DNA from 4 places in the Pseudoalteromonas sp. Bsw20308 genome. Region 1 is predicted to be linked to each of the others. Evidence: predicted binding sites of a transcription regulator. Region 1 holds the regulator's gene; each other region holds the start of a gene.
What was found. Region 1 encodes sigma-54, which starts transcription at its own class of promoters, with help from an activator protein. Its sites were predicted from a motif close to GTTGGCACGNNNNTNGNNT; they were not measured.
Positions count from the first base shown of each region.

Region 1 (5,901 bases):
CTGTATGGTTTGGCTTTGGTACCCTTATTTTGCACAAACAAATATGACAGCTCAGGTTGAAGCTGAAGTTATCGCTAAGCCTGATTATATTGCTATTGAGCTAAAACAAACGGCCTATGATGAAAATGGTAAAATTAATCATAAAGTTACAGCTGCTAAAATGGAATTATATCAACAGTTAGGCTTTACCTTTTTTGAAAAGCCCATTTTCACCTTATATAACGAAAAACAAACATGGCGAATAAATGCAGACGAAGCAACGTTATATGAAGGAAAACAATTAATTTTAGAAGGTAACGTGGTTGCCAAGAATCTTACTGATAATGCAATGATAGACAAGATTAATGCGGATAATATTCAAGTAGATATAAAACTACTCACGATGCGTTCAGAGCAACCCGTTATTGTTACGGGACCCAATTTAAAGATCACCGGTAAAGGCCTTGAAGCCGATTTAAAAACTGAAGTGATAAAACTTATTAACCATACGCGAACTATATATTATGACCAATAAAATTTCAAAAATACTTATTATTCCGACACTTATACTAGCTTTCAACCTTAGCGCTGCTGAACAAGCGATTCAACCTGCAGCGAATCAAATATCAATAAGTGCCGACAAACAAGAAGGCCAATTAAAAGAAAACGTCGGAATTTTTGAAAAAAATGTTGAGATTATTCACGGCAACCGCCGTATTACAGCCGACCGTTTAGAAGTACATAAACGTGATGAATTAGGCGATAATAAACAGCTACTAATTGCAACTGGTAGCCCTGCATATTTCGAAGAAAAACAAACTGATGGCACTATAATGAGCGCCAGCGCAAACGAAGTTCGTTATGATGTAGCTAAACGATTTTTAACCCTTATTGGCGATGCACAAGTATCGCAAGCGGGTCAAAAAATAAATGCCAAGAGTATTACTTACGATATGCAACAGCAATTAATTAGCGCTGAAAAAGACGAAAACTCAACCGATCGTGTGCATACTATTTTAGTACCTATTGAGACTAAAAAAGAAAAAAACGATAAAGGTCAGCCATGAGTACATTAAAAGCAGAACTATTAGCTAAAAGTTATAAAGGCCGTGAAGTTGTAAAAAATGTAGGTCTGGAAGTAAAGGCTGGCAGCATAGTCGGGTTACTTGGCCCTAATGGTGCAGGTAAAACCACAACGTTTTATATGATTGTAGGCCTTGTACCTAGTGATAAAGGCAAGATTTCTATCGACGATAACGATATTACTCTTTTACCTATGCATAGTCGTGCTAGATTAGGCATTGGTTACTTACCCCAAGAATCATCAATTTTTAGAAAGCTTACTGTTTATCAAAATTTAATGGCTATTTTAGAAACACGTAAAGAGCTAAATAAGCAAGCAAGAGAAGACACACTTAACAATTTATTAGATGAATTTAGTATTCAGCACATTCGTGATAGCCAAGGTATGGCATTATCAGGAGGCGAGCGTCGCCGAGTTGAAATAGCGCGAGCACTAGCCGCTGATCCTAAATTTATATTGCTTGATGAGCCTTTTGCTGGTGTTGACCCTATTTCAGTGTTAGATATAAAGAAAATAATAGAACATCTTAAAAATCGTGGTATTGGTGTGTTAATTACCGACCATAATGTAAGAGAAACTCTTGATGTTTGCGAAAAAGCCTACATAGTTTCTCATGGTGAGTTAATTGCTTCTGGTACACCAGAGCACGTATTAAACGATAAAACAGTACGTGATGTTTATTTAGGCGAACAATTTAGGCTGTAACATTTACGCCATGTCTTTAAGCATCTGCTAGTATTAATTATAACAACATAAAAGGATTGTTAGAGATACATGAGGCAATCATTACAGCTGCGCATGGGCCAGCAACTTACAATGACTCCACAGCTGCAACAAGCAATTCGCCTGCTGCAACTCAGTACATTGGATCTCCAGCAAGAAATACAAGAAGCACTCGACAGCAACCCCCTATTAGAGGTTGAAGAGCAAGATTACGCCGAAGATTCTGCTGGTAAAAACGAGCAAAAAGCAGATAACGACGATGTAACTGTTAGCGCAAATGCTGATGATGTTCCGAGCGAATATGAGCAAGACAGTGGTGAAGCACTTGCTAAAGATACGCTAAGTGATGAAATGGCTATGGATGTTAGTTGGGATGAATATATGAGCGCAGCCCCAGCGTCATCATCAGGACCAATGCCTGAAGATGAATCTATATACCAAGGCTCCTCAACTGAAACGCTCCATGAATACCTAATGTGGCAACTACAACTGACTCCCTTTAGTCCTACCGATGAAGCGATTGCGATTGCGATTGTTGAAGCCGTAGATGATTCGGGTATTTTAACGCTGAGCTGCGAAGAAATTTTAGAAAGTTTTAATCAAGAGAACGAAGAAGACAACGAAGTTGAACTTGACGAAATAGAAGCTGTTTTAAAACGAATTCAATTGTTTGACCCTGTTGGTATTGCAGCACGTAGTTTACAAGAATGCTTATGTATTCAGCTGAACCAATACGATAAAGAAACACCCTATATTAATGAAACAAAAATGATTTTAACCGAGCACATTGATCTATTAGCTGCTCGCGACTATCGTACATTAATGAAAAAAACAAAGCTCAAAGAAGAAGAGCTTAAAGAAATAATGACTTTAATACATACTCTTAGCCCAAAACCGGCGGATACTATAGTTAGAGAAGAATCTGAGTATGTAATTCCTGATGTATCGGTGAAAAAAATAAAAGGTCGCTGGGTTGTTGAACTAAACCCAGATAGCATGCCTAAAATCAGAGTCAACAGCCAATATGCAGCAATGTCACGCACCGTTAAATCAAGTGGTGATAGCCAGTTTATTCGCTCGCATCTACAAGAAGCTAAATGGTTTATTAAAAGTTTAGAAAGTAGAAACGATACACTATTAAAAGTAACTAATTGTATTGTTAAGCAACAACAAGGTTTTTTTGAGCATGGCCCCGAAGCCATGAAACCAATGGTTTTAAATGATGTAGCAGAAATGGTAGAAATGCACGAATCAACTATTTCACGCGTAACAACTCAAAAATATATGCATACACCTCGCGGTATTTTTGAGCTTAAATATTTTTTCTCAAGCCATGTAAGTACTGAAAATGGAGGCGAATGCTCATCAACAGCAATACGCGCTCTCATTAAAAAATTAATCGCAGCAGAAAACTCAGCAAAACCATTGAGTGATAGTAAAATTGCAGATATATTAGCTGAGCAAGGAATAAAAGTAGCGAGACGTACAATCGCAAAATATCGCGAATCTCTAGCTATTCCACCGTCAAATCAGCGAAAAAGTTTGATTTAAGACGCTAAACAAAGAGGGTAATGCTTATGCAACTAAACTTAACTGGTCGTCACGTAGAAGTAACTGATTCATTAAGAGATTATGTAAATACCAAATTTGCGAAGCTAGAAAGACACTCAGATCATATTAATAATGTTCATGTCATTCTTGATATAGAAAAATTAAACCAAAAAGCTGAGGCAACGATTCATGTAAGTGGAGCTGAGTTATTTGCCTCTACTGAACATCAAGATATGTACGCCGCCATTGACTCGCTGATTGACAAGCTCGATCGCCAAGTTATTAAACACAAAGAGAAGCTTGCTCGACACTAATATTATGAAATTAAGTTCACTTATATGCCAGGACTGCAGCAGAGCTGCGGTCCTTTTTAATAGTAAAAAAAGAATTTTAGAGTTCATCAGTCAACTTGCTCATGACAAGCTCCCATATCTTTCTCAACAAGATATTCTCAGCGCCTTAATGAATAGAGAAAAACTGGGAAGCACTGGTATAGGAAGAGGTATTGCAATCCCTCATGGGCGAATGAGCGGTGCAGAAGAGCCTTTAGCACTCGTATTAGTAAGCGAAACACCTATTAATTTTGATGCAATAGATAATCGCCCTGTTGATATATTTGTTGCTCTCATCGTACCTGATGGCGATAACCAGCAGCACTTAAAGACGCTCGCAACGATAGCTGATAAACTAAATAATAAAGATTTTTGTAAACAGTTACGCAGCGCAAAATCAGATACTGAACTGTATCAAGTTATTGTAGAACAATCGTAATTAACATAATGGGTGATAAATGGAATTAATTATCATAAGTGGCCGTTCCGGTTCTGGAAAATCGGTTGCTTTACGCGTAGTTGAAGATTTAGGTTATTATTGCGTAGATAATATTCCAATTAATCTGCTACCTTCTTTAGTGAGAAGTGTATCTGATAACTACGACAAAATTGCAGTTAGTATTGATGTCCGTAATTTACCAAAAGAGCAAGATGAATTTAACGATATCCTTGAATACTTACCTGGCTTTGCTAAACCGACTCTGTTTTATCTAGACAGTGAGGATCAAACATTAATTAAACGTTTTTCTGAGACTCGCCGTCTACACCCGTTATCAGTTGACTCATTACCTCTTGATTTAGCTATAAAAAAAGAAAAAGAACTACTCGATGTTCTCACGACTCGCGCTGACTATATGATCGACACGAGTGATTTAAGTGTTCATCAACTTGCTGAATCAATTCGTGAAAAAATTCTGGGTAAAAAAGATAAACAACTCATTGTTACTTTTGAGTCGTTTGGCTTTAAACACGGCATTCCTAAGGAAGCTGATTATGTCTTTGATGCACGCTTTTTACCGAACCCACATTGGGAGCCAGAATTAAAACCTTTAAATGGCTTAGACCAACCCGTAAAGGATTACTTAGCCAGCCACAGCATTGTCCAAAAGTTCACTTGGCAAATTCAAACTTTTGTACAAACATGGTTGCCACATTTAGAGCGAAATAACCGTAGCTACTTAACTATTGCTATAGGTTGTACTGGTGGGCAACATCGCTCAGTATATTTAGCACAAACGATTGGTGAAAGTTTTTCGATGACACATCCAAATGTAAAAATCCGCCATAGAGAACAAGAAAAATAACTCATTCAAAATAATCATCTGTTCAGCTTAGGTAGAGTAACTTATGCGTTTAGAAGACACTTTTTTAATAAAAAATAAATTAGGACTTCATGCAAGAGCCGCTACAGTATTAGCGCAACTTGCTATTAAATTTGATGCCTCAATCATGATATATCAAGATGATAAAGAAGCGCCTGGGGACAGTGTATTGGCTTTAATGCTACTGGAAAGCAGTCAAGGAAAAGAGGTAAAAGTAGTGTGTGAGGGCCCTGATGCCGAACAAGCTTTAAATGCCGTTGGTCAATTGATAGCACAACGCTTTAATGAAGAAGAATAGCACTTAGCTAAAAACCGAAACTAAGATAAACTAAATGTGGTTAATTACCCCATTAATAAACCTCCCTATCCATAGTTATATAGAAATCAATAAGGACGCCAATGCCTGAAGCTTTTGAACAAGACTATCCACTACAACAATTAAAACAAGTGACAAAGTCGCTTAACAGTGGTCAATTTGTTCAAGTTAGGCGGATGTTAGCAAAAACAGCTCCTTGTGATACCGCATTATTATTAGAGTCATCGCCGCATAAAATTCGCCGACTACTTTGGCAGTTGGTTGACCCTGATGTACAAGGTGATGTTCTTGAAGAGCTTTCCGAAGATGTTCGTTTAGGCATTATTGCCCAAATGGAACCTGAGCACATTGCAGCCGCAACTGAAGACATGGGCCACGATGACTTAGGTGAAGTACTCCGTAGTTTACCAGACACCGTTTATAAAGACGTTGTCAGCGCGATGGATATTCAAGACCGTGAACGTGCAACACAAGCACTTTCATATCAAGAGCGTTCAGCTGGCGCGCTAATGAACACCGATACGGTAACCATTCGTCCTGATGTAACGCTCGATGTTGTACTTAGATATATTAGGCTACGTGGGGAGCTACCAG
Region 1 is NZ_CP013138.1:799,603-805,503, reverse strand. It holds gene lptC (LPS export ABC transporter periplasmic protein LptC) at 1-514, shown strand, start outside; gene lptA (lipopolysaccharide transport periplasmic protein LptA) at 504-1,046, shown strand; gene lptB (LPS export ABC transporter ATP-binding protein) at 1,043-1,768, shown strand; gene D172_RS03410 (RNA polymerase factor sigma-54) at 1,838-3,337, shown strand; gene hpf (ribosome hibernation promoting factor) at 3,364-3,651, shown strand; gene ptsN (PTS IIA-like nitrogen regulatory protein PtsN) at 3,656-4,108, shown strand; gene rapZ (RNase adapter RapZ) at 4,128-4,973, shown strand; gene D172_RS03390 (HPr family phosphocarrier protein) at 5,017-5,289, shown strand; gene mgtE (magnesium transporter) at 5,391-5,901, shown strand, end outside.

Region 2 (5,901 bases), 1.7 Mb from region 1:
GCGGCACTCAAATGCACTTTAGCCCCAGAACCAATCACTTGAATGCTATTGTGAATAAGGTTTTGAACAGCACTGGCTAGCGCTGTCTTATTCCCCACTATTACAATATCTGGTTCAGGAAGACTTACATCCAGCTCGCTTTCATTAAGTGCGACCATGGCATCAGCACCGGTTTTCACTTCTGTTAATAATTGCTGCATAGAGACTTGTTCAACGACTTGCTGCTCACCGCTTTTAGCAAATAACAGCATGTCATTAACCTGCGTTTCTAAATCTTTTAATCGTGACATCAATTTAGTTTGGAAATTATCGCGAGATGCTTCTGGCAAGCGCTTTGAGCCTAAGTTAGCAGCATAAAGCATTGCTGCAGATAGAGGCGTGCGTACTTGATGCGCAAGAGACGCCACCATTTTACCCAGCGCACTTAATCGCTGCATATGTGCAACACGTTTTTGTAAACGTCGCGTCTCAGTTAAGTCCGTCATTAAAATAAGTTGTCCCGGCTCTGGAGCCAAAGCGGTGATATCGAGCTTAATTAAACGCCCGTCTTTTAATGATACTTCGTGTCCATCATCTTGATGTGGTTTGAAAGACCGCTGAATAACATAAAACCACTTTTCACCTTCAAGTGGTTCACCAAGCATATCAATCGCAATTTGGTTCGCTTTAGCAACCATGCCTTTACCATCAAGTACAACAACACCAGTGGGCATTGTATCAACCAAGTGCGAAAGCCAACTTGCCTGCTTACGAAGATCACTTAGCTCACCAATGTACTCCTCTTGAAGTAAACATGGGTTATACTTATTTGCAGAAATAAACTGTGGTTTTAGCACGCTTGCAAGGGCCATAATCAAATCTCAAACTAATGTAGATACAGAGTTAAATGCACAATTTGTACCAAAGTTTATTTATATATTTATCATTAAGTTACATAAGAAAAACAAGCGACATAAAAATGACGCACGCTAAGGAATAATAATGAGTGAGCAAATAGAATGCCGTTGTCCATGGCTAGACACGACTAAACCTGACTACGTTACTTACCATGATGAAGAATGGGGGGTGCCACTTTATGATGACCAAAAACTATTCGAATTTATAACTCTTGAATCAGCACAGGCGGGTTTGAGTTGGTACACCATATTAAAAAAACGCCAAGGTTATAAAAAGGCATTTGCTAATTTTGATGTAAAAAAAGTAGCTGAATTTACATCAGATGACATTGAGCGTCTAATGTTAAATAAAGAGATTGTTCGTAACCGTTTAAAAATTGCAGCAACTGTTAATAACGCAAAATGTTTTATCGATATTCAAAAAGAGTTTGGTAGCTTTAGCAACTATCAATGGCAATTTGTGAGTAATAAGCCGCTTGTTAGTCACGTGAATAATATTGAGGACTACCCTGCTATAACTGAACAATCAACTGCATTTGCTAAAGACTTAAAAAAGCGAGGATTTAAGTTTTTAGGCCCAACAACAGTCTATGCACACATGCAAGCCTGCGGTATGGTTAACGATCACAGTAATGACTGTTTTAGAAAAGAAGAAATTATTAAGGCTTTTAGTGGTGAGTAAGCAGGTAAATAGGTAGGTAATTAAAAGCTTCGCTTTTCACGCGAGCAAGCTCAGCGTCTACGCCAAAGTTTTGATTTGAGGTTGCTTTGTAGACGCGCTGCTTACAGGCGTTCAAAAACGTAGTTTTTTGGATGGGTGTTTAAATAATTAAAAGCTTCGCTTTTCACGTGAGCAAGCTAGACGTCTACCACCAAAGTTTTTGAGGTTGTTTTGTAGACGCGCTGCTTGCAGGCGTTCAAAAACTAATCTCTTGAAAGGTTATACTTTTTCATTTTTTCAACTAGCGTGGTTCTGCGTACACCTAATATTTCTGCTGCGCGAGCCACAACGTAATCAAAGCGCTCTAACGCTTGCGTTATTAAGCTAATTTCAAGCTCGGCTAAGTAATCTTTAAGTTCAATACCATCATCGGGCAACAACCCACTTCCAACTTGGTTAAACTCTGCTTCAGGTTCGTTTTCGTAATCACTGAATCCTGTGCTAAATATATCGTTAAACGCGTCTTTTTCCATTAACTCTTCTGGGTACTCAGGCTCATATGCTTCTACCTCAATATAGCGGTATTTATTGGGTAAATCGGGAATATCGACTACCTTTTCAGGAAACATAATAACCATTCGTTCCACTAAATTAGCTAGCTCACGAATATTACCAGGCCACGCATGCTCCTTTAAGCTCTCAACTGCGCGTTCTGTAAACTTGGCGGTAGAACCAGTCTGGTCGTTAACACGGCGCATTAACTCTTTTAAAAGCAGCGGAATATCATCAGCACGTTCACTCAGCGATGGGTTCTCGATAGGAAATACATTCAAGCGATAGTACAAATCTTCACGAAAACTACCTTCCTCAATCATATTTTCTAAATTTCGGTGCGTTGCAGCAATAACACGTACATCAGCTTGAATCGCCTTTGTACCGCCAACTCGCTCGTAACTGCGTTCTTGTAATACGCGCAGCAACTTAACCTGCATTTGCAACGGCATATCACCTATTTCATCTAAAAACAGCGTACCACCTTGTGCAAGTTCAAAGCGTCCTTTACGAGCGGATATTGCTCCTGTAAATGCCCCTTTTTCATGGCCAAATAACTCACTTTCTAATAACTCCGCCGGAATAGCACCACAGTTAACAGGCACAAATGGCCCATTGTTACGCTTAGAAAGCAGGTGTACATTACGAGCAACGACTTCTTTACCGGTTCCTGACTCACCTAAAATTAAAACATTAGCGTCCGTTTTTGCCACTTGCTCAATTAAAAAGCGTACATCTTTTACTGCATCTGTTTCACCCACTAGCCCGTCAAAGGTTTTAAGGGGTTTGGTATGTTTATGTCCATTTGGTAACATTCGCTGATATTGCTGACAATCGTGAAGCAACTGTGTTGTTACTTCATGACTAAACGGTTCGCAAATGAGGCCAACCACATTAGCAATGCTTAGTAATGGTTTAAGGGTTTCGCCTATTAATAAAAAAGGTAAGGTTGGGTAGCGCTTAATTAAACCTTCGTGATCAAGAAACTGCAATGCACCTAAAATGATCATGCATTCTTTTTGTTGGTACTTTTCACACTCTTGTTCAAAATTTGTTTCATTTAACAATTGTACTGCTTCACCAATAAAAGTAAGCGATGCATTTAAACCTATTGCGCGATTGTTATTATTATCTAAAATCAAGATCATATTTAGCGAGCCGTACTTTCACTCATTTATTTAATTACCTAAATTGTAAGCCAGTTCGCCATGGATGCAAGCGATAGCGGCATTTTTTTGACATAAACGCCAAAAAACAGACAGCTAGTTAAAATAACAATACTTAAGAGTTAATCATTAAGTACCAATTATTAAAGTTGTGTCAAAATCATTTTTTTAAAATTATTTAATTCCTTAGCAAAGCTGACTTTCTTAGTAAATATAATCTAATATTAGCTTAAGTTGAAAGCGAACATGCCGATAAATAGATAAGTAAAAAATGCTTGGCATTATTATTGCTTTTATTTTTACATAATTTTTATCGTTTAAATCTAGGATTTCCCCATGGCTCATGTTTCAGTAAAAAAATACAGTCAAGTTCGTGTAAGTAATATTGCCGAAATGACCCCGTACGAACAAATAAATCTTATTTTCAGTAATATTATTGGTCGCTTAGCAGCTACAAAAGGATTTATTGAGCGAAAAGAGATTGAAAAAAAGGGCGAGAATATATCAGCCTGCGTTTTGTTATTCGGCGCGCTGCAAGATGCACTTAATTTAGAAGTAGAACAAGACCCTAGTATTTCTAACAACTTATTGGCACTTTACGATTATTGCCAACGCACATTAACCAAAGCCAATTTAAATAATGATGTTGACGCGGTATTAGAGGTGTCTAACATTGTAAAAGAAATAAAAGAAGGCTGGGATAATATTCCTGTTGATCAACGTGTTTCTGCGGTTTAGCTTATATTATGAATGCGAGTAATGCTTCAGAGCAGCTAACAACAAATCAAGCAGAACATATAAAAATACTGCTTAAGGAAATTGAATCGTTAGTAAACGATAATAATGCCGATGAAGCTCAACCCATTTTAAAAACCTTAAATACAGATTTAAAAAAATGGTGTGAAAGTAATAACAGCCCTAATGCAGAGCAATTACAGTCAATTCAAATTACAATTAATTCCATTTTAGCTAAAGCTAACATAGCTAAAAATGAATCATCTAAAGCAATTATTAAGTATAAAAAGTCAGGAAGGGCTATTAAGGCTTATAAAGCGACTTAGTGAGTAAATTGAATAACTTTATTCAATACTCTATATATTACACGTAATTTATACCAATCAGCTTAATTAAGTGAGCTATTTTGAGGAAAGAAAACCTTGTCGATAACTGGGCAAAAATTTCGTTATTTAGTTGTTCTATATCAGAAATTTTTAACACAGTTAGCGCCAAGTTTAAGCCCTCAAATTTATCGAGTTTTATTGCAGATTGGTATTAGCGCTGAAAATAGCTGCCCGAGATAGATTTATTGTCCAGAGTTTAGGTTAAATAGACCCCATATAAGCAGATTAGTATAAGTATTATCTCAGATAAATATTACACAATAAAAAACCGCTAAGTTTAAACTTAGCGGTTTTTTATTGATCACGTTTAGCAAAGCTTTTACTAAAGGATTAATTTGATTGTCTAACTACACCTGGCATATTTTCTAATTGAGCTTGAACATAACTACTGGTGTTATTAAGGCTTGCAACTAATAAATCCATTGCGTTATATTGAGCATATAGTCGAGACGATAACGATTCCATTTTACTTGTTAAACTCTCTCGCTGATCATCTAAATCATCTAGTTGATTTGTTTTACTATCGATTCTGTTTTGAATAATTCCGTCAGAATCTGTATAGAAACTCATTAACTCATCAAACGACTGTGCAAAACCACCATCATCATCGTTACTGCCAACAAAAAACTGCTGCACAGAACCTACATCTGCATTAATTTGGTCACTTAAGGTATCACTATCTAAACTAAGCACACCATATCGGTCTGTTGTTACACCTAGTTGTGAAAGTGACAGCGAATTACCTTCTACATTAACTGAATTTGTTATTGTATCTCTTAGTTTAGACATGACTCCACGTAATAAGGAATCTCCCGCCATTACACCTACGCCATCTTCGCCAGATGCACCTAAAGTGTTACTAAGTTCTAGCAACTCATTGTAGCTTGCAATAAAACCGCTTAAACCACTTTTAATATTATTATTATTTTCAGTGACCGATATGTCACTTATGTCACCACTATCCGCGGCATCATGCAGTTTTTTAGCGGTAATATCGACACCATCAATCACATTACTAAACTCGTTAGTACTGCTAGATACAACCAACGTGCCATCAATGGTGATTTGTGCATTCTGCGCAGCGTTTACTTCAGTTAAGTTAGTTGTATGATTTAGGGGGTCTGCATCTGTTACATCATAGGCTAATCGAGATAATCCACCTGTATCTGTATTATTACCATCACTGTCTTGTACAGTGATTTTAATCGCGTTTTCTTCACCGGTCTCTTTACTTGTGAGCACTAGGTGCTGACCTAAATCACTTGTTACTATCGTTGCAACAACTGAGTCATTACTATCATTGCCAGTAAAAGGCCCGTTATTAATTTGGTCTCGTAAGTCTTCTAAAGTATTGGTAGCCGATAAAACAGTGGAGAAACTATTATCACCAGAGCCTATCGTAATTACACCTGCCCCTATTGCCTCATCTGAAGTAAATGCGCTTGATGATAACTTATGAGCCTGCGCTAATGCATCCACTTTTACGTTATAACTGCCTGGTTGTG
Region 2 is NZ_CP013138.1:3,046,609-3,052,509, forward strand. It holds gene D172_RS13455 (sensor histidine kinase) at 1-851, opposite strand, end outside; gene D172_RS13460 (DNA-3-methyladenine glycosylase I) at 982-1,578, shown strand; gene D172_RS13465 (sigma-54 dependent transcriptional regulator) at 1,821-3,257, opposite strand; gene fliS (flagellar export chaperone FliS) at 3,612-4,013, shown strand; gene D172_RS13475 (hypothetical protein) at 4,022-4,336, shown strand; gene fliD (flagellar filament capping protein FliD) at 4,727-5,901, opposite strand, start outside.
Region 2: the regulator sigma-54 is predicted to act here: its motif matches at 3,550-3,568, upstream of fliS (flagellar export chaperone FliS).

Region 3 (5,901 bases), 790 kb from region 1:
GAACATCAAATAGTGGGTGTATATAGCCAGCCAGACCGCCCTGCCGGTCGTGGTAAAAAATTAAAAGCCAGTGAAGTAAAAGCGCTAGCGCTTGAGCACAACTTACCGGTTTTTCAGCCACAGTCATTAAAAAATGATGAAGCACTAGCAGAGCTAACAAGCTTAAATGCCGACATTATGATTGTTGTAGCGTATGGCTTAATTTTACCTAAAGCTATTTTAGAAGCTCCACGTTTAGGTTGTTTAAATGTGCATGGTTCTATATTACCGCGCTGGCGCGGTGCTGCACCTATTCAACGCGCAATTTGGGCAGGTGATGAACAAACCGGCGTAACAATAATGCAAATGGATGAAGGGCTAGATACCGGCGATATGCTACATATAAGCCGCTGCCCTATTAGCACGACAGAAACTAGCGCTAGTTTATATACCAAGCTTGCTGAGCTAGGTCCAGATGCGTTAATTGAAACCATTAATAAATTAGCTAATGGTGAGATCACGCCTGAACCTCAAAACGATGAACTTGCTAACTACGCTAAAAAGCTTTCTAAAGAGGAAGCTAATATAGACTGGTCCATGAGTGCGCTGCAAATTGAGCGAAACATTCGCTCTTTTAACCCATGGCCTGTGTGCTTTACTCAAATGAGTGGGCAAACAGTAAAGATTTATCAAGCGCAGGTTACCTCGCAATCAGGTAATCCTGGGCAAATTTTATCAAGCGACAAAAATGGCGTAATAGTGGCGTGTGGTGAACATGCTTTATGTATTACGCAATTACAACCGCAAGGTAAAAAACCAATGGCAATTAACGATTTTTTAAATGGTCGTAGTGACTGGGTTACCCCTGGCACAGTATTAGGCGAAAACAATGAGTAATGTTCAAAACGTACGAGCGCTTGCCGCTGAAACTTTATATAACGTAGTTGATAAAGGCGCTTCGCTTAATCAAGAACTGCCATTTGCTAGCCAAGGCTTACCACCAAAAGACAAAGCGCTACTACAACAAATTTGTTATGGCGTTTTACGCTACTTACCTAGCCTTGAAAACTACTGCCAACATTTAGTGGAAGATCCACTAAAAGGTAAACGCAGAATATTTCAATTTTTATTATATGTAGGTATTTATCAACTACAACACATGCGTGTACCGCCGCACGCAGCAATATCTGAAACTGTAAATGCACTTGCTCAATTACGTGCTTTAGGTTTAAAAGGGCTTATTAACGCTATATTACGTAGTTTTCAACGCCAGCAAATTGAGCTTGAAGAAAAAGCGAAGCTTATCCCTGTGTGTTTATACAACCACCCTAATTGGTTTATCAAACAAGTAAAAGAGGCCTACCCAGATAGCTGGGAAGACATACTTGCAGAAAACCAACAACAAGCACCTATGTGGTTACGTGTGAATCAAGCACAATATAGCACGCAAGAATACAGCGATATGCTAACGGCGAACGATATTGAACATACCTTAAATCCTGACTTTATAGACGGAATTAAGCTCGCTAAACCACGCGATGTATTTTCCTTACCAGAGTTTGATACAGGTGCATGTTCAGTACAAGATGCCGCAGCACAACTTGCAGCACGCTTTTTAGAACCTAAAGCAGATGACACTATTTTAGATGCCTGTGCAGCACCTGGCGGAAAAACCTGTCACATATTAGAACTTGCTGACGCAGACGTACTTGCACTCGATAGCGACTCAACTCGACTTGAACGTGTTAAGCAAAACCTTACCCGTATTGGCTTAGGTGCAGACCTACAATGTGGTGATGCCTCGCAACCACATACTTGGTGGGACGAAAAATTATTTGATCGTATTTTGCTTGATGTGCCTTGTTCGGCCACTGGTGTAATCCGTCGCCATCCAGATATAAAATGGCTTCGTCGCGCATCTGACATTGTTGACTTAGCCGCTCTTCAAGGCGATATACTCAATAGTATTTGGCCGCTTCTGAAACCAGGTGGTACATTGGTATACGCTACATGCTCGGTTCTTCCACAAGAAAATCAGCAACAAGTAGCTAAGTTTTTAGCTAATAATGACGATGCAGAGCATATTCCTCTGCATGATAAAGACACCGTTACAATGCCAGGATTACAGCTACTGCCAGGCGAAAGCGATGGATTTTATTACGCTAAGCTAGTTAAAAAAATCTAAAATTAATGAACTGTAAATTAGCCATTTTTATAATTTAAAAATGGCTCTTAATTGCTACTTATAACACGGGTAAATAATGAAAATAATCATACTCGGTGCTGGCCAAGTAGGCGCAACACTCGCTGAGAATTTAGTAGGCGAACAGAATGAAATTACAGTCGTTGATATAGATGGTAACCGATTACGTGAACTTCAAGATAAGTACGACTTACAAGGTGTAGTAGGACACAGTGCGCATCCTGATGTATTACGTCAAGCTGGAGCTGAAGACGCCGATATGGTTATTGCAGTAACCAGTTCAGATGAAGTAAACATGGTTGCATGCCAAGTGGCGTACAGTATTTTTAAAACGCCCACTAAAATTGCCCGTATTCGCTCAGAGCAATATTTAAAATACCGCGAGAAACTTTTTCAGAACGACGACTTGCCAATCGATCATTACATTGCCCCAGAAGCACTCGTGACCAAGTACATTCGTCGCTTAATCGACTACCCTGGCGCATTACAGGTATTGCAGTTTGCCGATGGCATGCTCTCGTTAGTTGCAGTGAAAGCCTATTATGGCGGTTTACTCGTCGGTTATGCATTGTCTGCACTTAAAGAACACATCCCTAATGTAGAAACCCGTGTTGCCGCTATTTACCGCCAAGGTAAAGCAATCAAACCACTAGGTACAACGGTCATTGAAGCCGATGACGAAGTATTTTTTATTGCCGCTACAAAACATATACGCGCAGTAATGAACGAACTACAAAAACTTGAACGTTCTTACAAAAAAATCATGATAGCGGGTGGCGGTAACATTGGCGCGGGCCTTGCCCGCTCACTTGAAAAAAACCACACAGTTAAATTAATTGAGCGTAGCAAAGAGCGTGCTGAGCAACTCTCAGAAATGCTAGATAACACAGTTGTATTTTGTGGTGACGCATCAGATCAAGAATTACTCTCAGAAGAGCATATTGATCAAGTTGATGTATTTATTGCCGTAACCAATGACGATGAAGCAAATATTATGTCAGCCATGCTTGCAAAACGTATGGGCGCACAAAAAACAATGGTACTTATTCAGCGTGGTGCTTACGTTGATTTAGTACAAGGGGGAGAAATAGACATTGCCATATCTCCTCAACAAGCCACCATTTCGGCATTACTAACACATGTACGTCGTGGCGACATTGTTAACGTCTACTCATTACGCAAAGGTGCAGCAGAGGCGATTGAAGCGGTAGCCCATGGTGATGAGAATACATCAAAGGTGGTTGGCCGTGCTATTGCAGATATAAAACTTCCTGCAGGTACAACGATTGGGGCAATTGTACGAAATGACGACGTACTCATTGCTCATGACGACACCATTATTATGTCAGGCGATCACGTTATTATGTTTTTAATCGATAAAAAACACATTAATGTGGTAGAAAAACTATTTCAGGTAAGTGCTATATTTTTGTAGTCTTATGACGTATAAAAAGCCGCTGGCGAAGGCGGCTTTAATCGTTGATAATCGCGTGTTAATTATCATTTTAGAGTTACTGTACTTTTGCAAACTCTTCTTTAGAAAGCTCACCATTCCCGTCAGTGTCTAAGTCATCAAATAATTTCACTAACTGCGCGTTAACTTGCGCTTCTTGCTTGGTGATAACCCCGTCACTATCGATATCAAAAGAGGCAAAATCAACGGCGGCATACGCAGCTGACGACGATGCTAAAATGATGACGGCCAGTGTTGTGTTTAATGTTTTCATAATAATTTCCTAAATAATAAAGAGGAAGTCCTTTTCAAAGATCCCTGACTGTGAAAAATGTTTAATCTGAAAAAAGATTAATTAACCTGAACTCTGGTTAACTAGTAATTAGCGAACTCTTCTTTAGAAAGCTCACCGCTACCGTCGGTATCTAGCTCGATAAATTCAGCCATTAAATCGGTGTCGACTGCCGCTTCACTTGGGCTAATTGTGCCGCTACCATCTATATCAAGGCTATTAAAGTCTGATGCTGCAAATACAACTGAAGAAGACGCTATAGCTATAAGTGCCAGTGCTTTATTTAAATGTTTCATAGTTTAATCCTTCAATGTTCTATCAAAAAAGTTGCTTCGTTTAGCTTAAACGTAATTTTTCACTTCCTTGTTACCCTCTTTCGTAAGCTCCTTGCCTACTTAGGTTGTCTTTGGCAACTCAGGATAAATACTTGTTAATTAAGCTTCTGAAAATTCTTCTTTTGATAACTCACCATTTTGGTCAGTATCAAGTTCTGAGAACATGCTCATTAACTTTGCATCTACTGATGCTTCTGCTTGGCTAATTGTGCCACTGCCGTCTACATCAAGTGTATCAAAGTCTGTTGCAGCAAAAGCGGCTGAAGAAGATGCAATAGCAATAAGTGCTAGTGCTTTATTAATGCGTTTCATAATATGTATCCTTCAAATTTATGTGTGTGCGATTAAGGTGTCTTACTTTAAATCACGCTTAAGTTCAGTACACCATGACTATTACAACTTAGGTGCCAACTTTTAAAAGCTGTTATTTTTCATTTGGTTAACAGTATAAAATCGTGATATGGATAAATTTCAAGTGCTTTCCTGTTGCTTTTTAGCAACACAGCGATATGAAAAAACAAAATAGACCATAAAAACAAGAGGTTAATTTAGATTAAAAAACCACAAATTATGAATTTAGATATTTTAGATGAGGTTTAAAGCAAAAATTTAGCTTTATTTGGGTTGGGTTTATTACATGAAATTAGATTACGGTAATCTTTTATTATTTTAAGTTACTGTTTTATATTATTTATTTAATTATTAAAAATAATAACCAAATAATTTTCATCTATAAAGCAGGCAATCGCTATTTTGTTGCAAAATAGCGAAATCTCTTTTAACCGACTTCGAATTCGAGCATGGAGGGATCAATAAAGTGCTCTTTCATAAAGGTATTCATTTCATCTTCACTGGCTAATAGTTTAATACCACATCTGATCCCCGCATCATGCTCTTTAACGCTACACACTTCGCCTTCAAAATTTTGCGCACTGCTATCTAGCATAATAGTACATTGCATATCTTTTATACTTTCAAGCTCTTTATTACCTCTAACATCAAACATAACTCCCGTTAATGAGATATCTTTAATAACACCTTCGAGTACTCTGTCGTCACTTAGTTTTAGCTTTGCAGGTAATAAAGTAGGGATACGCGTTTGCGAACGCAAACTAAATAACTGAACCTGTTCAGGAAAGTTTATAAAAATAAGCCGAGCCGGATGAGAAGAAATAGACATAATTTTCTGACGAAACGCAATTACTTTCCCACCGCAGCCTTCTATTAAAGCCCTCACGACAACGGTTATACCGTCACGTAAATAATCACTTGCCGCAGGTAAGCGTTTTGAGCTTGGATAATTTAAAATGATAAATTTATCATCAAGTAATCCCACCATCTCAGTCTTAATGCGTTTACTACTGGTAGGCGTTAAAATTTCTAGGTCGACCAAGCTGCCAATAATTATATTATTAAGATTGCTTATTGGCATATTCTCTCCCTTGTAATGTATTTTTTAAATAAAACAGTTGGCTTTATCCACGCCAAAACGTTGGCGTAAATAACACAAGTAAAGTAAATATTTCTAACCGGCCAAACACCATCGCAATAGTAAGTAACCATTTAGCGCCATCAGTTATCGCGCCATAATGCGATGCTACATCACCCAAACCTGGACCTAAATTATTTAAACAAGCAG
Region 3 is NZ_CP013138.1:13,204-19,104, forward strand. It holds gene fmt (methionyl-tRNA formyltransferase) at 1-876, shown strand, start outside; gene rsmB (16S rRNA (cytosine(967)-C(5))-methyltransferase RsmB) at 869-2,164, shown strand; gene trkA (Trk system potassium transporter TrkA) at 2,241-3,617, shown strand; gene D172_RS00085 (calmodulin) at 3,694-3,909, opposite strand; gene D172_RS00090 (calmodulin) at 4,011-4,223, opposite strand; gene D172_RS00095 (EF-hand domain-containing protein) at 4,362-4,574, opposite strand; gene D172_RS00100 (flagellar brake domain-containing protein) at 5,041-5,694, opposite strand; gene D172_RS00105 (TrkH family potassium uptake protein) at 5,738-5,901, opposite strand, start outside.
Region 3: the regulator sigma-54 is predicted to act here: its motif matches at 4,656-4,674, upstream of D172_RS00095 (EF-hand domain-containing protein).

Region 4 (5,901 bases), 1.7 Mb from region 1:
CCTTTTAAAAATGTTTGAATTAAAGTACCACCGCGCAAACTACCGGCGCTGCCAATAGACGACACGGTAATATCAATTGTTTGTCCTGGTTTTCTGAACGCAGGTAACTCTGCATGCACAGCAACAGCAGCCACATTTTTAATTTTAGGGCTTAAATTAGCCGGCAGTGTAATACCAAAATTACTTAACATGCCCTTGAAACTCTGTTGGGTAAACTTACTTTGCTCGCCAGTCCCAGGTAAGCCAACAACTAACCCGTAACCCACTAATTGGTTAGAACGCACACCTTCAACCATAGAGATATCTTTAATACGCTCTGCATGTGCCGAAAATTGACATCCCAGCAAAACAATTAAACAAAAAAACTTAAATACATTCATATTGAATGTCCTCTAAAAAGGAAAGAGCGAGCTACTAAAAAAGCGCGTTAACCAACCAGCACTTTGTGCTTCTTGGGTTTGCCCTTTACCTGAATATTGAATCCGTGCATTAGCTATTCGGTTTGATTCAACCGTATTATCTGAGCCAACATCTTGCGGGCGCACCAACCCTTCTAAGCGAATAAACTCTTCGCCTGTATTAAGAGTTAACCATTTTTCACCTCGAATAACTAAGTTACCGTTTGGTAAAACACGCATCACATTAACCGATATATTGCCAAATAAACTATTTGATTGATTTGATTTAGAGTCACCAGAAAACGATGAATCACTGCCAATTCCAAATTGAATACTGTCGCCACCGATATTAACAGGAAGTCCCCCCAAACCAATTACAGGGTCAAGGCTCGTGTCAGATTGCTTATCTGTTTCTGTTTTTGCCGCTTTTGTAGCTTGGGTAGATTCTTGCAATTTAACCGTAATGATATCGCCGGTACGCAGAGCTTTTCTGTCCGCGTATAAATCGTTCGACACATTCGTGTTAAATAAAGAGCCTGTTGCTACAACAGGTTCTATATTTGGTTCTGGGTACATTGGCGCATAGTAAGGATCGTCTTGCACTATTTCACTATTTTGTGTTGATACACATCCACTTAAAAATAGAGTGCCTGCCGCAAATAACATAATATTACGCATATTCTGCCCCTAAACCTTATAGTTGCTGATTGATATAACTCATCATTTCGTCGACGGCTGAAATTACTTTTGAATTCATTTCATAAATACGTTGAGTTTCGATAAGATTTACCAGCTCTTCTGTGACATTTACGTTTGATGTTTCAAGTGAGCCTTGAATAATACTACCAAGCCCCTCAACCCCAGGGTTACCCTGCACCGGAGCACCACTTACAGCTGTTTCGGTATAAAGGTTTTGACCAATCGGCTCAAGACCCGATGGATTAATGAAGTCACTAATGGTGATCTGACCAATAACTACGTTATCGGCTTGACCTGCAACACGAACAGATACTTCTCCGTCTTGCGAAACAGTAATCGATTGAGCATCTTCGGGGACATTCATTTCTGGCTGAATAACATAACCAGCACCCGATGTAACAATTCGTCCATCACCATCGGTGGTAAACTGGCCATTGCGCGAATAGGCAATATTGCCATCTGGCTGCAGCACTTCAAAAAAACCTTCGCCGGAAATCATCCAATCTAGTGAGTTTTCGGTGGTTAACATGTTACCTTGCGTAAACTCTTTTTGGTTGGCTACAACTTTTGCACCCGCACCTAACATTAGGCCTGATGGCATTTCAGTGTCTTGCGATGAACGACCACCTGGCTGATTAATATTTTGATAAAGTAAATCTTCAAATATAGCGCGGCTTTTTTTGTAACCAACCGTACTGGCATTCGCTAAATTATTTGAAATAACCGAAATATCGGTTTGTTGAGCATCAAGCCCTGTTTTACTGATCCACAATGCAGGATTCATAATAGTGTCCTCATTTTAAAGTTAAACTATGCGCAACAGCTGATCTTGACGTTCGTCAATTTCTTCAGCTGTTTTCATCAGTTTGACTTGTAATTCAAATTGGCGTTGATGACTTATCATATCGACCATTTCATGAACGGGGTTTACATTCGACATTTCTAAGGTTCCACTCAATACTTTTACATTAGCGGAAGTATCAACAACTTGATTTGGTTTTGGTCTAAATAAGCCATCATTACCTTTTTCAAGTTGTGAATTATCAGCCTCAACGACCCTTAAGCGATCAACTTCTTCTAAAAAATTTGCTGGGGCGCCTTGCGGACGAACCTGAATAGCACCATCTTGACTAAATTCAACCTTTTCAATTGGTACAGGCAGTATAATTGGACCACCTTCGCCAATAACTTGACGTCCATGACTTGTTACCAGCATGCCTTCTGCTGTGATATTGAGCGTGCCTACTTTAGTGTAAGCTTCATTACCCGACGCATCTTGCACACTCAGCCATGCGTTATCGCTCATTGCGATATCTAAATCTCTGCCTGTTTCAACTATGCCACCCGATGTCATGTTTGAACCCGGACGTTCTTGCATCGAAAATACACGTGTTGGCAGCCCTTCACCAAACGCTTGCATAGAACGTGCTTGAGCAAAGTCTGATTTAAAGCCTGTCGTATTGGCATTCGCCAAATTATTGGCTTTAAGGGCAAGGCCCTGCAGGCTCTGTTTAGCACCTGAGGCCGCAATGTAGACCATTTTGTCCATAACATCGACTCACATTAAAAATCTCTAACTTAACAAATGCAAAATAGATGCCAGATTAGAGTTTACGTAACATTAGAGTGATGAAACAAACAATAGAAATGATAGCCACTTACTGTAACCATTGGTTTTGGTTTAGAGGCTAAAATAAAAAAGGCTGCAAAATGCAGCCTAAAATATTTAATTAAATTTAAATTATCGAATCTGCAAAATACTTTGCTGGATTGTTGAGTTAACTTCAAGCGCTCGCGAGTTAGCTTGGTAATTACGTTGAGCTGTGATTAAATCGACAAGCTCATTAGTTAAATTTGTATTTGATTGCTCAAGTGCTGATGAGTTAATACTACCAAATGTACCTGACCCTGCCTCACCTGCAACAGGCTCACCTGAGTCAATACTTTGCTTCCAACTTGTGTCGCCTATTTGTGATAAACCTTGCGAATTAGGAAAGCGAACCATAGCTATCTGGCCAAGGTATGTTGAATCACCGTTACTGTATGAAGCAACTAGTTTACCGTCGGTGCCAATATCAATTCCAGCTAAACGACCAACAGTCGAACCATCTTGATCAAGTGCTTTAACTTCAAAACCACTTGAATACTGTGTTGGTATACGTCCTGCCGTATTGTTTTCATCACGCCAATTAAGCTCAATACCTGTGCCTGGGAATGTAGCACCATTATCAAGCATTGTAGATAAACCAGTACCAGCACCAGCAGGTAGGTTTATCTCATCAAAAGTGGTTAGGTTTGTATTTGCTACTCCGCCTGTCGTTGCAGGTAAACCACTTGAATCAAAACCAAGAGTTGTGATCGGTGCATAAGGGGTCGTGGTTTGTTCTGCGCCCGAAGTTCCATCAACTACCTTTCCATCAAGTGTCGCATACACTTCCCAGCTATTATCTGCACCACCTGAAGCTGCGTCAGGTCCTTTTACAAAAAAGTATTGCAATATATGCGGCTCACCTAACGAGTCATAAACTGTCGTTGATGTAGATGAGTTATAAGTACCATTTGATGTAGGATCAAAATCTATACCCGGTGCATCAGCTGTCGCATCTAAATTGAACGATAAGAATACATTTTCTGTAGCACGTGGCGAACCTGATGAATCTGGTATTTGAACTGGGTTTGTTGTACTCAAACTCACTGATGTTGTATCACCGGTTGATGAATCTACAGGGAATGCTTGTAAGAAATTACCCTTAGCGTCAACCATAAAATTATCTTGGTTTAATTTAAATGCACCGGCACGAGTATAGGTTAAATCTTGCGATGAAATATCATCGGTCATCGCAAAATAACCTTCACCTGTAATAGCTAAATCTAAAGAGTTATTAGTAAACTGCAGTGATCCTTGGTGAAACTGCTGTGCAACCATCGTCGTTTGCACACCATCACCATTTTTAGTCCTACCTGCGCTAAATACTGACGATGCATAAACATCGGCAAACTCTGCGCGTGACTCTTTAAAACCGGTAGTATTGACGTTCGCAATATTATTTGCTGTTACATCTAAATCTTTTTGCGCGGCAGCAAGGCCTGTTAATGCAATATTGAAGCTCATAATTCACCTCTAACCTATCAATCTGAAGCCTGCTGGCAGGCAAAAAATACTAAAATTAATTATGCGATTTCTGCGACATCCGTCAGTCTAACCGCACCTTCTTTAGTGTTAATAATAATGCCACTTGAGCCGTTAATATTTACACTTTCAATGTTCTTAAAAGTAGCAACGGGTAAACTTGAAAATTCACCGTTAGTACTTCCTTCAGCTGTTATTGTGTATTCACCTTCAGGTAAACGTTCGCCGGCTTCGTTGTTACCATCCCAAGCAAAGCGAATTGCTCCAGCTGCCTGAGAACCCATATCAATCGTTCTTACTAATTGACCTGATTCGTCAGTTACTTTGATTTTAAGGTTATCCATAGCTTCTTCTGCTACTGCTGAGCCTCTAGCATCACCCGTTTCATTTAAATCAAGGGTATTTGACTCTAGTAAAGCCTGCTTACCAACAAGCGTTGAGGCTTGTAATGCAGAATTAGACGTCATCGAAGAGGCTAAGGATTCAAAGTTAGTATTTAAATCTGTAATGCCTTGCGCCATAGTAAAACTAGTCATTTGCGCAATCATTTGATCATTGTCCGCAGGGTTACTGGGATCTTGATACGACAATTGCTGCGTCAACAACGAGAAAAAATCTTCTTGTGTTAACGCGTCACTCTCATCTTCGCTGCTAGCTACTTGCTGCTCTTGCCAACGGATTGAGTCTAAATAGGATGAAGATGTACTTATATCGTTATTCATAACCTACCCTCGGTTACCGCTGACCTAGCAGCAGTGTTTTACTTAACATTTGCTTAGCTGCATCTGCAACTTGCACGTTTGTTTCATAAGAGCGAGAGGCAGAAATCATATTAGCCATCTCCTCAACAACATTAACGTTGGGTTTATAAATATAGCCATTTTCATCCGCACTCGGGTGATTTGGATTATACTCAATCTGTAATGGAGCACTGCTTTCAACAATGCCTAAAACTTTAACGCCAACGGCGGAGCCCTGTTGATTACTTGCCGATGCTGAAGCTTTGGTAAGTTCAGCAGCAAATACAGGTTGTCGCGCTCGGTATGTTTTGTCTTGAGAAGAACTAATCGTATTCGCATTAGAAATATTACTTGCGGTGGTATTTAAGCGTACATTTTGTGCGCTCATACCTGAACCTGCAATATCAAATACATTATATAAACTCATAATTTTTATCCTTGACTACCGAGTGCTTTATTCAGACCTTTAAATCTGCTGCTTAAAAATTGCAAGCTGGCCTGATACTCCATAGCATTCTGTGTATACAAGTTTCGTTCCACTTGTATATCAACCGAGTTACCATCGCCCGTATCTGCTTGATTTGGTAAGCGAAATAATTCTGAATCATCCATACTACGAGTACCACCACCGATGTGTTTATCGTTAGTTCGTACCATTGTATTGCCGCTTTGCTGGTTTGATCTTGCCGCTTTTAATGCAGAGGCAAAATCAATATCTTTTGCTTTGTAGCCCGGCGTATCAGCATTCGCAATATTAGTTGCAATTACTTCTGCTCGTTGTGAACGGATCAACATAGCCTGCGGATGCACACCTAATGCCTTATCAAAACTGATAGCCATAACCATCTCCAAAAAATTGACTTACCTTGAATAAAGCAAAAAATACGCCATTAATACTAGAGTGGTGATTATTTATATAAGAGTATGTATTAAA
Region 4 is NZ_CP013138.1:3,064,213-3,070,113, forward strand. It holds gene D172_RS13520 (flagellar basal body P-ring protein FlgI) at 1-380, opposite strand, end outside; gene flgH (flagellar basal body L-ring protein FlgH) at 393-1,076, opposite strand; gene flgG (flagellar basal-body rod protein FlgG) at 1,093-1,881, opposite strand; gene D172_RS13535 (flagellar basal body rod protein FlgF) at 1,903-2,646, opposite strand; gene flgE (flagellar hook protein FlgE) at 2,839-4,209, opposite strand; gene D172_RS13545 (flagellar hook assembly protein FlgD) at 4,269-4,949, opposite strand; gene flgC (flagellar basal body rod protein FlgC) at 4,963-5,394, opposite strand; gene flgB (flagellar basal body rod protein FlgB) at 5,400-5,807, opposite strand.
Region 4: the regulator sigma-54 is predicted to act here: its motif matches at 2,683-2,701, upstream of D172_RS13535 (flagellar basal body rod protein FlgF).